2 regions of the Lentzea xerophila genome follow, and region 1 is predicted to be linked to the other one. Evidence: riboswitches for the same ligand, from Rfam matches in the RefSeq annotation. Region 1 holds a riboswitch; the other holds the start of a gene.

Region 1 (5,905 bases):
CGTCGTGCAGCTTGAGATCCGAGATCATCCGCTCGTCCCACAACCCGCGCTGCTTGAGCGCCCGCACCAGGTCGGGGTTGATGACGGTGAAGTCGCCGGACATGTTCGACTTCACGTACAGGTTGCGGTAGAGCGGCTCGATCGACTGGTTGACGCCGGTGATGTTCGCGATGGTCGCGGTCGGTGCGATGGCCATGACGTTCGAGTTCCGCATACCGTGCTTGACCTTCTCGCGGACCTCCTGCCAGTCCATCGTGGACTCGCGGTCGACCTCCAGATCATCCTCGCCGCGGCTGCGGGCCAGGATCTCGATCGAGTCGATCGGCAGGATGCCCCGCGACCACAGCGAACCCTCGAACGACGGGTAGGCGCCGCGTTCCCGTGCCAGCTCGGCACTCGCGGAGATCGCGTAGTAGCTGATCTCCTCCATGCTGCGGTCGGCGAACTCGACGGCCTCCTTACTCGCCATCGGGGTACCGAGCGCGAACAGCGCGTCCTGGAAGCCCATCAGGCCCAGCCCGACCGGCCGGTGCCGCAGGTTCGAGTTCCTGGCCTCCGGGATCGTGTAGTAGTTCACGTCGATCACGTTGTCGAGCATGCGCACCGCCGTGCGCACGGTCTTCTCCAGCCGCGCGTGGTCGATGCCGTTCTCGCTGACGTGCCGCGCTAGGTTGACGCTGCCCAGGTTGCAGACCGCGACTTCGTCCACTGTGGTGTTCAGCGTGATCTCGGTGCACAGGTTCGACGAGTGCACGACACCGCTGTGCTGTTGCGGCGAACGCAGGTTGCACGGGTCCTTGAACGTGATCCACGGGTGGCCGGTCTCGAACAGCATGGTCAGCATGCGCCGCCACAGGTCGACGGCCCGCAGCCGGCGGAAGACCTTGATCTCGCCGTTGTCGGCCATCTCCTCGTAGGCGCGGTACTTCTCGGCGAACCGGCTGCCGAACGCGTCGTGCAGGTCCGGCACCTCGTCGGGCGAGAACAGCGTCCACTGGCCGTTCGCGCGGACCCGGCGCAGGAACTCGTCGGGCACCCAGTTCGCGGTGTTCATGTCGTGGGTGCGGCGGCGTTCGTCGCCGGTGTTCTTGCGCAGGTCGAGGAACTCCTCGACGTCGATGTGCCAGGTCTCCAGGTAGGCGCAGACAGCGCCCTTGCGGCGTCCGCCCTGGTTGACCGCGACCGCGGTATCGTTGGCGACCTTCAGGAACGGCACCACGCCCTGCGACTTGCCGTTGGTGCCCTTGATGTGCGCGCCGATCCCGCGCACCGGCGTCCAGTCGTTGCCGAGACCGCCCGCGAACTTGCTGAGCAGCGCGTTGTTGCTGATGCCGTGGAAGATGCCGGCGAGGTCGTCGTCCACGGTGGTGAGGAAGCAGGACGACAGCTGCGGGCGAGTGGTGCCCGAGTTGAACAGCGTCGGTGTCGAGCACATGAAGTCGAACGACGAGAGCAGCTCGTAGAACTCGATCGCGCGGGCGTCGCGGTCGTCCTCCTCCAGGGCGAGACCCATGGCGACACGCATGAAGAACGCCTGCGGCAGCTCGTAGCGACGGCCGTCGAGGTGCAGGAAGTAGCGGTCGTACAGGATCTGCATGCCCAGGAACTGGAAGTCCAGGTCACGTGAGGCGTCCAGCGCCGCACCGAGCCGGACCAGGTCGAAGTCCGCGAGGCGCGGGTCGAGCTGGCCTGCCTCGATGCCGTGGCGGACGAACGAGGCGAAGTACGACGGGTAGCGCTCGGTCATCTCGGCGTGCGACAGCGGGACTCCGCATGCCTCGGTGCGCAGCTTGTCCAGCAGCAACCGGGCGCTGACGTAGGAGTAGTCCGGGTCCTGCTCGACCATCGTGCGCGCGGCCATGATCGGCGCGAGCGCGAGCTCGGCGCCGGTGATGCCGTCGTAGAGGTTGCGCTTGGTCTCGGCCAGAACCGCCTCGGCCGACGCGTTGGGCAGGTCGGCGCAAGCTTCGTTGACGACCCCGGACAGGCGATCCATGGACGTTGGGCGGTCGGGCACGCTCTCTCCTCCGAGATCTGCCCGAGGAAACGCGTGCGCGCGCCAGCGGTCGACACCACTGGTGCACACAGCCGCCCTCCCTCGGGGCACCGTGTCGTGCGCGCAGGCTTGCGCGCACACCAATGGCAGGTCTTCGGACTCGTGGGCGCCGTGCCGAACCTCCTGGTTCGCGCCTACCGGCCGTCGCTTCCCAGGTCTCGCGACCCAGTGCTTCGTTGACGGCTTTCGTTCCCACTCACCGCTGCGGGGCAGTCCCGGATTCCCACCGGGTTCCCTCTTGCCTCACCGGCCCGGTTGAGTCGGGTCGGTGAACCACTGGCGCGGCAGATACTACATGTGGTGGTGGGGTCTGGATCACCACCCAACATGCGCGTGTCGTGGGTTAGGGTCGAGAACGTGGATGATCTTCGGCCTCGGGTCGTCATCGGTGCTCTGGTCAGCGCGGGCCTCGCTGCGGCGTCCCTTTTCACCGGGACGGCGGCGCCCGTGACGAGCGGTGTCCTGGCCGTCGCGGCGGTGCTGGTGATGATCACCATCCGGCGATCAGGGTCGCCCCGAGGGTGATCATCACGGCGGCGATCAGGCCGTCGAGCACCCGCCACGCGCGGGGCTTCGCGAACAGCGGGCTGAGCAGCCGGGCACCGAACCCGAGCGCGACGAACCACAGCACGCTCGCCGTCACCGCGCCGACGCCGAACAGCCACCGGCCGGCCGCGATCGAGCCGAGCAGCAGCAGCGTGTCGAGGTAGACGTGCGGGTTGAGCCACGTGAGCGCGAGCGCGGTCAGCACGGGCCGGCTGGTGATCTCCGAGCCCGCCTGCAGTGTCGAAGAGGTGAACGCCCGGCGCGCCGCCAGGAACCCGTAGCCCAGCAGGAAAAGCCCGCCCACGACGGCGGCGACGGTGATCGCCTGCGGGAAGGCCCGCACGATCGCCCCGAACCCGGCGACGCCCACCGCGACGAGGATCGCGTCCGAGATGGCGCACACGGCGACGACCTTCGCCACCGCGTGTCGCCGAAGTCCCTGGCGCAGCACGAAAGCGTTCTGCGCGCCGATCGCGACGATCAAAGTCAACATGGTGCCGAAGCCGAGCAGCAGGTCAGTCACGTCGTCAACGGTATTGACCCCCTTTTGATGAGACCAGCTACAGATTCTTACGTACCATTAGCACTCGTGATGGATCTGGATCTGGTGCGGACGTTGCTCGCGGTCGTCGACGCGGGCACGTTCGATGCCGCGGCGACAGTGCTGCACGTCACGCCTTCCGCTGTCTCGCAACGCATCAAGGCCTTGGAGCAACGGACGGGCCGCGTGCTGCTGGTCCGGGCGCGTCCGGTGCGGCTGACGCCGTCGGGAGAGGTGCTCGTCCGCTACGGTCGGCAACTGCTGGCCCTCGACCAGGACCTGGACGCGGCGCTCGGGGAGGACGCGGTGGTGCGGGTGCCGATCGCCGTCAACGCCGACTCGCTCGCCACCTGGTTCCTGCCCGCCCTGCAACGGGTCTCGCTGGAGCTCAAGATCTCGTTCGACCTGCACCGCGAGGACCAGGACCACACGACGGCGTTGCTGCGGCAGGGTCTCGTGATGGCGGCGGTGACGTCCTCGCGCGAACCCGTGGCGGGCTGCTCGGTGCGGCGGCTCGGCGATATCCGTTACGCCGCAATGGCTTCACAGTCCTTCATGGACCGATTCGTGGACGGCCCGCTGAAGTCGTGGCTGCCGGACGCGCCGGTCGTGGTGTTCGACCGCAACGACGACCTGCAGGACCGGTTCGTCCGCACCCTGACCCGCGGTCGCGGTGCCGCGGAACACCGCCACTACGTCCCGTCGTCGGAGGTGTACGTGCGGGCGATCGTCGCGGGCCTCGGCTGGGGAATGGTGCCGCCGCAGCAGGTGCAGGAAGGCCTCGTGGACCTCGCGCCCGGCCGCACCATCTCCGTGCCGCTGTACTGGCAGCAGTGGAAACTCGACTCACCGGCGCTGAACGCGGTGGCGGACGCGGTGGCCGCCGAGGCTGTCGTCGCGCTGCGCTGAGCGCCTCCCCGACAGTAGCCTCGGGGCCATGACCGGCGAACCGATGAACCTCAACGAGAAGACCGCGGTCATCTACGGCGCGGGCACGATCGGCGGCGCCATCGCGGAGGCGTTCGTCGCGGCGGGTGCCGAAGTGCACCTCGCCGCCCGCTCCGAGGCCGCGCTGAAGGTGAAGGCCGAAGCGCTGGGAGCCCGGTACGCGGTGGTCGACGCGCTCGACGAGCAGAGCGTCGAACGGCACGCGGCCACGCTCGACCGCATCGACATCTCGGTCAACGTCATCTCCGACAACGACGTCCAGGGCACGCCGCTGCACGAGATGAGCGTCGACGACTACCTCAGCCCGGTCGTCACGAACGTCCGCTCGAAGTTCCTCACCGCCCGCGCCGCCGCCCGGCACATGATCAGGCAGAAGAGCGGGGTCATCCTCTTCTTCGGCGGCACGGGCGACGGCTCGGTGCACCGCCGCTGGCACCTCGGCGGCCTGGTCACGGCGTTCGACGCGGTCGAGGCGATGCGCCGCCAGCTCGCGGCCGAGCTGGGACCGCACGGCGTCAGGGCGGTGACACTGCAGACCGGTGGCATTCCCGAGTCCATCCCGGAGGAGTTCCGCGACCAGGTCGAACCCGGCATCGTCGGTGACACGCTGCTCGGACGGGCGGCGACGTTGCAGGACGTCGGGCGGGCGGCGGTGTTCGCGGCCTCGGACTGGGGTCGCACGATCACGGGAGCGCAGGTCAACATCACCTGCGGCAGCGTCGTGAGCTGAAGCTGTCGGCAAGCTGGGAGAAACCTGTCGGGTTGCTGAACCCAGGAACCCGGAACCTTCACCCCGGCGTTGTCCGTTGTGTGCTGATACCTCGTCTAGCCGCCACCGGCGGTTCACTCGCCGTCGCCGCGACGGTGGCCATGGTCGGGATGCTCGACCTGACCGTCGGCTCGTTGCGCCGCACGATCAGCGAGTACGCGCTGGGCGACTACCGTCCCGTCTTCGACATCGCGGTGGTGCTGCTCGCCGTCGGCTCGCTCGCGATCCTCACCGCACTCGTCCACAAGGGGCTGACGAAGTGGCGGTCGGCCGGTTCGCTCGCGTTGGTCCTGTGGTCGGCCGGCCTGTTCCTGGTGGTGGTGTTCCCGAAGACGAACTGGGCGATGGGCACCAACGAGATCAGCGGCAGCATTCACCGGTTCGGCAGCATGCTCGCGTTCGTCAGCCTGCCGATCGCCATCATCGCGCTCGCGCGGCCGTGGCTGAAGGACAGCGTGTGGGGGCGACACGCCAGGTGGACCATGCTGTCCGGTGTGGTGAGCGTTGTCGCATTCATGCCGATCTTGTACGCCATTGCGATGGGCGTGGTCTCCGACGTTCGGTGGTGGCGCGTGTTCCCGTTGGGCTACATCGAGAGGATCTTGCTCATCGCCGAGGTCGGCGCCGTGCTCGTCGTCGGGCTGTGGGCGATCGCGGCCAGTAGGGTTGCGCCATGGCGAGTTGGGGAGACCTCGCGGATTACGTCCGCGCCGAGTACGACGTCATCCACGACGAGGGTGAGGAGCTGAGGATCCTCTTCACCTTCGGGGACGTGGAGGAGGACGAGGACGACCGCACGCAGGTCGTGATCATCGTCCGGGAAGTGCTCGACAAGTTGCACGAATGGGTGCAGATCGCCTCCCCGTGCGGGCTGGCCGCGCAGGTGAACCTCCATGACGTGCTGGAGGAGGTCGGCAACTCCACGGTGGCGTGCGGCCTCGCGATCATGGGCGAGCATGTCGTGGTGCGGCACTCGCTGCCGTTGAAGGACCTCGACATCCACGAGTTCACGGACCCGCTGCAGTTGCTCGCCGGTACCGCGGAC
Region 2 (5,905 bases), 4.0 Mb from region 1:
ATGACCGGGTCGAGGTTGCGCCCCGGCCTGGCGGTGGCCAGCGAGTGGTAGCCGGGGTCGATGTAGTCGGGTCCCACCTTGAACGGCGCGACCCGCGACCCGGCGCGGCGCAACGCGGCCATCAGGCCGGTCGCGACGGTGGTCTTGCCGCTGCCCGAAGCCGGGGCCGCGACGACCAGCCTGTTCACCACTCGATCCCCCGCTGGCCCTTCTGCCCGGCGTCCATCGGGTGCTTGACCTTGGTCATCTCGACCACGAGGTCGGCGGCGTCGACCAGCTGCTGCGGCGCGTACCGGCCGGTGATCACGACGTGCTGGTGGCCGGGCCGGTTCGCCAGGGTCTCGACGACCTCGTCCACGTCGATCCAGCCCCAGTGCAGCGGGTACGTGAACTCGTCGAGCACGTAGAAGCCGTGGCGTTCGGCGGTGATCCGGCGGGCGATCTCGGCCCAGCCCTCCCGCGCGGCCGCGGCGTGGTCGTCCTCGGTGCCCTGCTTGCGGGTCCAGGACCAGCCCTCGCCCATCTTGTGCCACTCGACCGCGCCGCCCTCGCCGGTCTCGTCGTGCAGCCGGCCGAGCGCCTTGAACGCGGACTCCTCGCCCACCTTCCACTTGGCGGACTTCACGAACTGGAACACGCCGATGTCCCAGCCCTGGTTCCAGCCGCGCAGCGCCATGCCGAACGCCGCCGTCGACTTCCCCTTCATCTCACCGGTGTGCAGCATCAGCAACGGCCGGTTGCGGCGCTGACGGGTGGTCAGGCCGTCCTTCGGCACCTCGGTGGGTTGTCCTTGAGGCACTGGATTCTCCTTGCTCGTTGGTCGCTGCTCCGCAGACTCCGGTGAGTTCGCCGGGAAGCTGGTCGTCCGGCGCGAACTCACGCGGCCCGGACGACGCCGGCGAGGTGGTCGGCGCTGAGCTGGTCGAGCCGGACGCAGGCGCCCTGCAGCGCGTCGGCGATCTTCTGTGCGAGACCGAGCCGGACGTGGCCCTGCTCGCAGTCCACGACCACGACGGCGATCTGCTCGAGCAGGCCCGCGGCCTTGATCGCGTCCTTCGTCGGATCGCCACCGAGCCCGGACGACGTCGCCCTGCCGTCGGTCAGCAGGACGACGAGCGGGCGCTTGCGCGGATCGCGCAGCCGTTCGATCTCCAGGACGCGATGGGCCTTCAGCAGGCCGTCCGCGAGCGGGGTCCGGCCTCCGGTCCTCATCTTCTTGAGCCGGGTCGCGGCCGCGTCGACAGAAGTGGTTGGAGGCAAAGCGACTTCGGCCTGGTTGCCGCGGAACGTCACCACGCCGACCTTGTCCCGGCGCTGGTAGGCGTCGCGCAGCAACGAGATCACCGCGCCGCTGACCGCGGACATCCGCTTCTGCGCCGCCATCGAACCCGAGGCGTCGACGACGAAGAGGACGAGGTTCGACTCCTTGCCCTCCCTGACCGCCTTGCGCAGGTCACCGCCGGTCAGGAGGAGGCCAGGACCGGTCCGGCCGCGCGCTGCCTGGTGCGGCGCCGCGTTCGTGAGCGTGTCGACCAGGTGCAGGCCGCTTCCGTCCACTTTGGACGAGCGGACGATCCGGCCGGTGCGGGCGCGTGCCCTGGAACGCTTGCCCGGTGCGCCTTCGCCGACTCCGGGGACCTCCAGCAGCCGTGCCTTGAACGCGGGAGAGGGTTCCGGTGCCGGACGGTCGTTCGGCGCGTTCCCGTTGCCCTTCGGGCCTTCCTGCGGTTCGGGCAGCTCGCCGCCACCGGGCCCGTCGTCGTCAGGGCCCTCGGGAGGAGGCTCCTCCGCGTGCTCGGCCGCCTGGCGCATGGCGTCCTCGAGCTGCTGCTCCTCGATGCCGGGCTCGTCGAACGGGTCGCGGCGGCGCCGGTGCGGCAGGGCGAGCCGGACCGCGGTCTCGACGTCGGCCTCCGCGACGCTGTCCGCTCCCCGCCACGCCGCATGGGCGGTGGCGGCACGGGCGACGACGAGGTCCGCGCGCATGCCGTCGACCTCGAAAGCCGCGCAGACGGCGGCGATCCGGCGCAGCTCACCGTCCGGAAGGGACACTCCGGGCAGCCTCCGCTTCGCCTCGGCGATCCGCTGCCGGAGCTTGACGTCCTCTTCCTCCCACTTCGCCGCGAACGTCACGGGGTCGGCCTCGTACGCGAGCCGGCGCCTGATCACCTCGGTGCGGATGCCCACGTCCCGCGCCGCCTTCACCGCCACGGTCAGCCCGAACCGGTCGAGCAGCTGCGGCCGGAGCTCGCCCTCCTCGGGGTTCATGGTGCCGACCAGCAGGAACTGCGATGGGTGCGAGACCGACACGCCCTCGCGTTCGACGTGCGCCCGTCCCATCGCGGCGGCGTCGAGCAGCAGGTCGACCAGGTGGTCGTGCAGCAGGTTGACCTCGTCGACGTAGAGCACGCCGCGGTGCGCCGCGGCGAGCAACCCCGGCTGGAACGCCCGGACGCCCTCGGTCAGCGCCTTCTCGAGGTCGAGCGACCCGACCAGCCGGTCCTCGGTGGCACCGACGGGCAGCTCGACGAGCTTCGCCGGCCTCCGTTCACCACCTTCGTGCGGCGCGTCGGGGCAGTCCGTGCTGCCGGGCACGCAGCCGAAGCGGCACCCCGCGGAGACGTCCAGTTCAGGCAGGAGCGCGGCCAGGGCACGCACGATGGTCGACTTCGCGGTCCCCTTCTCGCCTCGGACGAGTACGCCGCCGATGCCGGGATGAACGGCGTTCAGCAGCAGGGCGAGCCGGAGGTCGTCATGTCCGACGACAGCCGAAAAGGGGAACATGCTCGGCGAAGTCCTTCCTCGGGTGTCCACGCCCGTGGCCGGTGGGTGAAGAGGGGGACGAGTTCCTGACTCCCGGTTCTTTCCGGACCGGTCACAGTCGCGGGACGGCGCCGGATTCGCACCGGCTTCCTCGCGCTCCCCTCACAGCTCCGCGCATCGTCGCATTTCGCACCCGCCCGTCCAACAGCCAGGTGAGCGACGTCGCGTCAGGAATGCGGTCTGCGCAGTCGCACTAGCGCTGTGAAGTGGACCCGGCAGCCTTCCGGACGGTGGGTGGGCCGGGTTTCGCGCGTTCAGAGCAGGCCGAGAAAATGGGCCCAGGCCTCCCGCACCTCGTCCGCCGTCCACTCCAGCGCGGGCTCGGCGACCGTGATCTCGGTCTTGGCGAGCATCCCGTCCCGCCAGAAGGTGCCGAGGAACTCGCCGCTGGCCGCGGTGAGCTTCGCCGGGTCGCCGGGCAGGTGCAGCGCGAACTGGTGGGTGTGCGGCTCGGGCAGGCCCATCGCGTCGGCCACCACCTTGGCGTGCTCGACGTACGCGCCCAACCGGGGCAGCACGGTGTCCAGGCCGTGCACCGCGGAGAGCGCCGCCGGCCACTGCTGGAACAGCATGCCGCCGTACCGGTGCCGCCACACGCGTGCCTGGTCGACGAAGTCCTGGGTGCCGGCGAGCGCCGCACCGGAGATGCCCTCCAGCGACTTGTAGAACGACACGTAGACGGAGTCGAACAGGCCGGCGATCTCTTCGAGCGGCTTGCCCAGGCCGTAGGTGCTCTCCCACAGCCGCGCGCCGTCGAGGTGCACCACCGCGTCCCGCTCACGGGCCAGGTCGACGGTGGCGACCAGCTCGTCCCAGGCCGGCAGGACGAAGCCGGCCTCGCGGTCCGGCACCTCCAGCAGCAGCGTCCCGAACGGCTCGGGGCAGGTGGCGACCTCGGAGTCACGCACCCTGATCGGGCGGAGGCCGGACAGCACGGTCAGCGCGTCGTCCTCGTGGTTGAGCGGGTGCGCCTGCGGGTGCATCGCGACGATCGGGTTGTGGGTGCGGTCGGCCCAGCAGCGCAAAGCGATCTGCTGCGCCATGGTTCCCGTCGGCACGAACAGCGCTGCCTCGGTGCCGAGCAGCTGGGCCACGCGGGTCTCCAGCGCACCCACCGGGCCGCCGTCGCCGTAGCGGTCGGGGTCGACGTCCGGCACGGGGCCGAGCGACTCCAGCAGCGTCTTCTTGCGGACTCCGGACAGCCGGCGGTTCATCACCCCGGCATCAAACCTCAGGTCAGCGGCTCACTGCCACCGACTTCGGCGCGCGGAACGACAGGAGCTGAAGCCACGAAGGCTCGTCACCGACCAGGTGCAGCGACGGCTCGTGCTCGGCGACGGTTCGCAAGGTCACCGCGGCTTCCAGGCGCGCCAGTCCCGCGCCCAGGCAGAAGTGCCGGCCGTAGCCGAACGCCAGGTGCCGCGGGTCGGTTTCCTTGCCGCTCAACAACAACACGAGCTCCGCACCGGCGGGCACGCGCACACCGGACAGCACGACCTCACGCGCGGTCAGCCGCCGCCAGGTCACCACCGGTGTCTCGGTCCGCAGCACGTCCTCGACGAACGACTCGGCGACTCCGGGCAACGGCAGCCGCGCCCACAACTCGCGATTCTGCAACGCGCGGCGCAACGCCGTGGACAACAACTGAGTCGTCGTCTCCTGGCCCGCGATCAGCAGGAAGTAGCAGAGTCCGGCGGAGTCCTCAGCGGACACACCGGCGTCGGCCAAGGCGCAGAACAGCTCGCCGTCCCGCGCGTGGTAGCGCTTGACCAGCCACTGGTGGAAGTCGCCGACGTCGTCGACCAGCTCCATCTGGCGCTCGCGGGAGATGTCGCCCCAGAAGAACTCCAGCGAACCCGAGCTCCAGCGCTTCAGCGTCGGGATGTCGACGTTCTCCAGCCCGAGGAGCTCCATCAGCACGATGGCGGGCAGGTCCCACGCGAGCGAGCGCACGAGATCTGAGCCACCCAGCCGTTCCAAAACGAGGGACCGGATGCGAGGCTCCGCAGCGGCGACGCGGACCGGCGTGAAGAACGACGCGACCAGGCGGCGCAGGTGGGCGTGCGACGAGGAGCCGTTGTTCGCGAGCGTCGGCGGCAACGAGAAGCGGGCCCTCACCAGGGAGCGCAACGCGGCGGGCGCGACCGGGGTGACGGCGGTCAGTGCGTTGTCGGGCAGGAACGTCACGGGATCGGCAAGGATCGCGCGCACGTCGTCGTAGGCGGACACCACCCAGCGGCCGTCGGCGAACTGCACCGGCGAGGTGAGTTCGGCGCGCGTGAAGGTGAACAGGTCCACGAGCGGCACGCTAGCGGGCGGATGGGAGACTCAGGCGGTGACCGTGAGCACAACCGAGGTGATTTCCACTGGTGGTGAGTCGACGTTCGACTGGATCGACGTCCGCTCCCAAGCGCGGGCCAAGGCCGGTCTGACCCGGCGCGTGAGGCCGCGCACGGCGGACTCGACGGACCTCGACCTCGCGAGCAACGACTACCTCGGGCTCGCCAGGGACAAGCGCGTCGCGGGTGCCGCGGCCGCCGCCACGCTCAAGTGGGGTGCGGGCTCGACGGGATCGCGCCTGGTCACCGGTTCGACGGAGCTGCACAACGAGCTGGAGTACGAGCTCGCGAACTTCTGCGGCGCGCAGTCGGCGCTGGTGTTCAGCAGCGGGTACATGGCGAACCTCGGCGCGGTCACGGCGCTGACCGGTCCCGGCACGGCGATCGTGGCGGACCAGCACATCCACGCCTCGCTGATCGACGGCACGCGCCTGTCGAAGGCCGACGTGGTCGTCGCGGACCACTGTGACGTGCGCAAGGTCCGGCACGCGCTGGAGACCCGCGGCAAGCGGCGCGCGATCGTCGTCACGGACTCGGTGTTCAGCGTCGACGGCGACATCGCACCGCTCGCCGAACTGCACGAGGCCTGCCGTGCGACCGGCGCCGCACTGGTCGTCGACGACGCGCACGGTCTCGGCGTCGTCGGGCCGGGTGGCCGGGGCGCGGTCGCCGAGGCGGGCATCATCAGGGCGCCGGACGTGATCACCACGCTCACACTGAGCAAGTCGCTCGGCGCTCAGGGC

The links. Region 1 has a riboswitch for cobalamin ahead of ACRSBM_RS23755 (ribonucleoside-diphosphate reductase subunit alpha). Riboswitches for the same ligand answer to the same signal wherever they lie in the genome.
Region 2: linked by a shared signal. The riboswitch ahead of ACRSBM_RS04975 (putative cobaltochelatase) and the one ahead of ACRSBM_RS23755 (ribonucleoside-diphosphate reductase subunit alpha) in region 1 are both predicted to bind cobalamin.

Annotation. Positions count from the first base shown of each region.
Region 1 covers NZ_CP194934.1:4,965,633-4,971,537, reverse strand. Annotated here, with positions in the region: gene ACRSBM_RS23755 (ribonucleoside-diphosphate reductase subunit alpha) at 1-1,996, opposite strand, end outside; cobalamin riboswitch at 2,125-2,349, opposite strand; gene ACRSBM_RS23750 (LysE/ArgO family amino acid transporter) at 2,547-3,095, opposite strand; gene ACRSBM_RS23745 (LysR family transcriptional regulator ArgP) at 3,195-4,052, shown strand; gene ACRSBM_RS23740 (SDR family NAD(P)-dependent oxidoreductase) at 4,081-4,821, shown strand; gene ACRSBM_RS23735 (DUF998 domain-containing protein) at 4,902-5,609, shown strand; gene ACRSBM_RS23730 (hypothetical protein) at 5,534-5,905, shown strand, end outside.
Region 2 covers NZ_CP194934.1:998,328-1,004,232, reverse strand. Annotated here, with positions in the region: gene ACRSBM_RS04985 (cobyrinate a,c-diamide synthase) at 1-191, opposite strand, end outside; gene cobO (cob(I)yrinic acid a,c-diamide adenosyltransferase) at 185-799, opposite strand; gene ACRSBM_RS04975 (putative cobaltochelatase) at 877-2,784, opposite strand; cobalamin riboswitch at 2,824-2,975, opposite strand; gene ACRSBM_RS04970 (threonine aldolase family protein) at 3,078-4,037, opposite strand; gene ACRSBM_RS04965 (hypothetical protein) at 4,060-5,121, opposite strand; gene ACRSBM_RS04960 (8-amino-7-oxononanoate synthase) at 5,159-5,905, shown strand, end outside.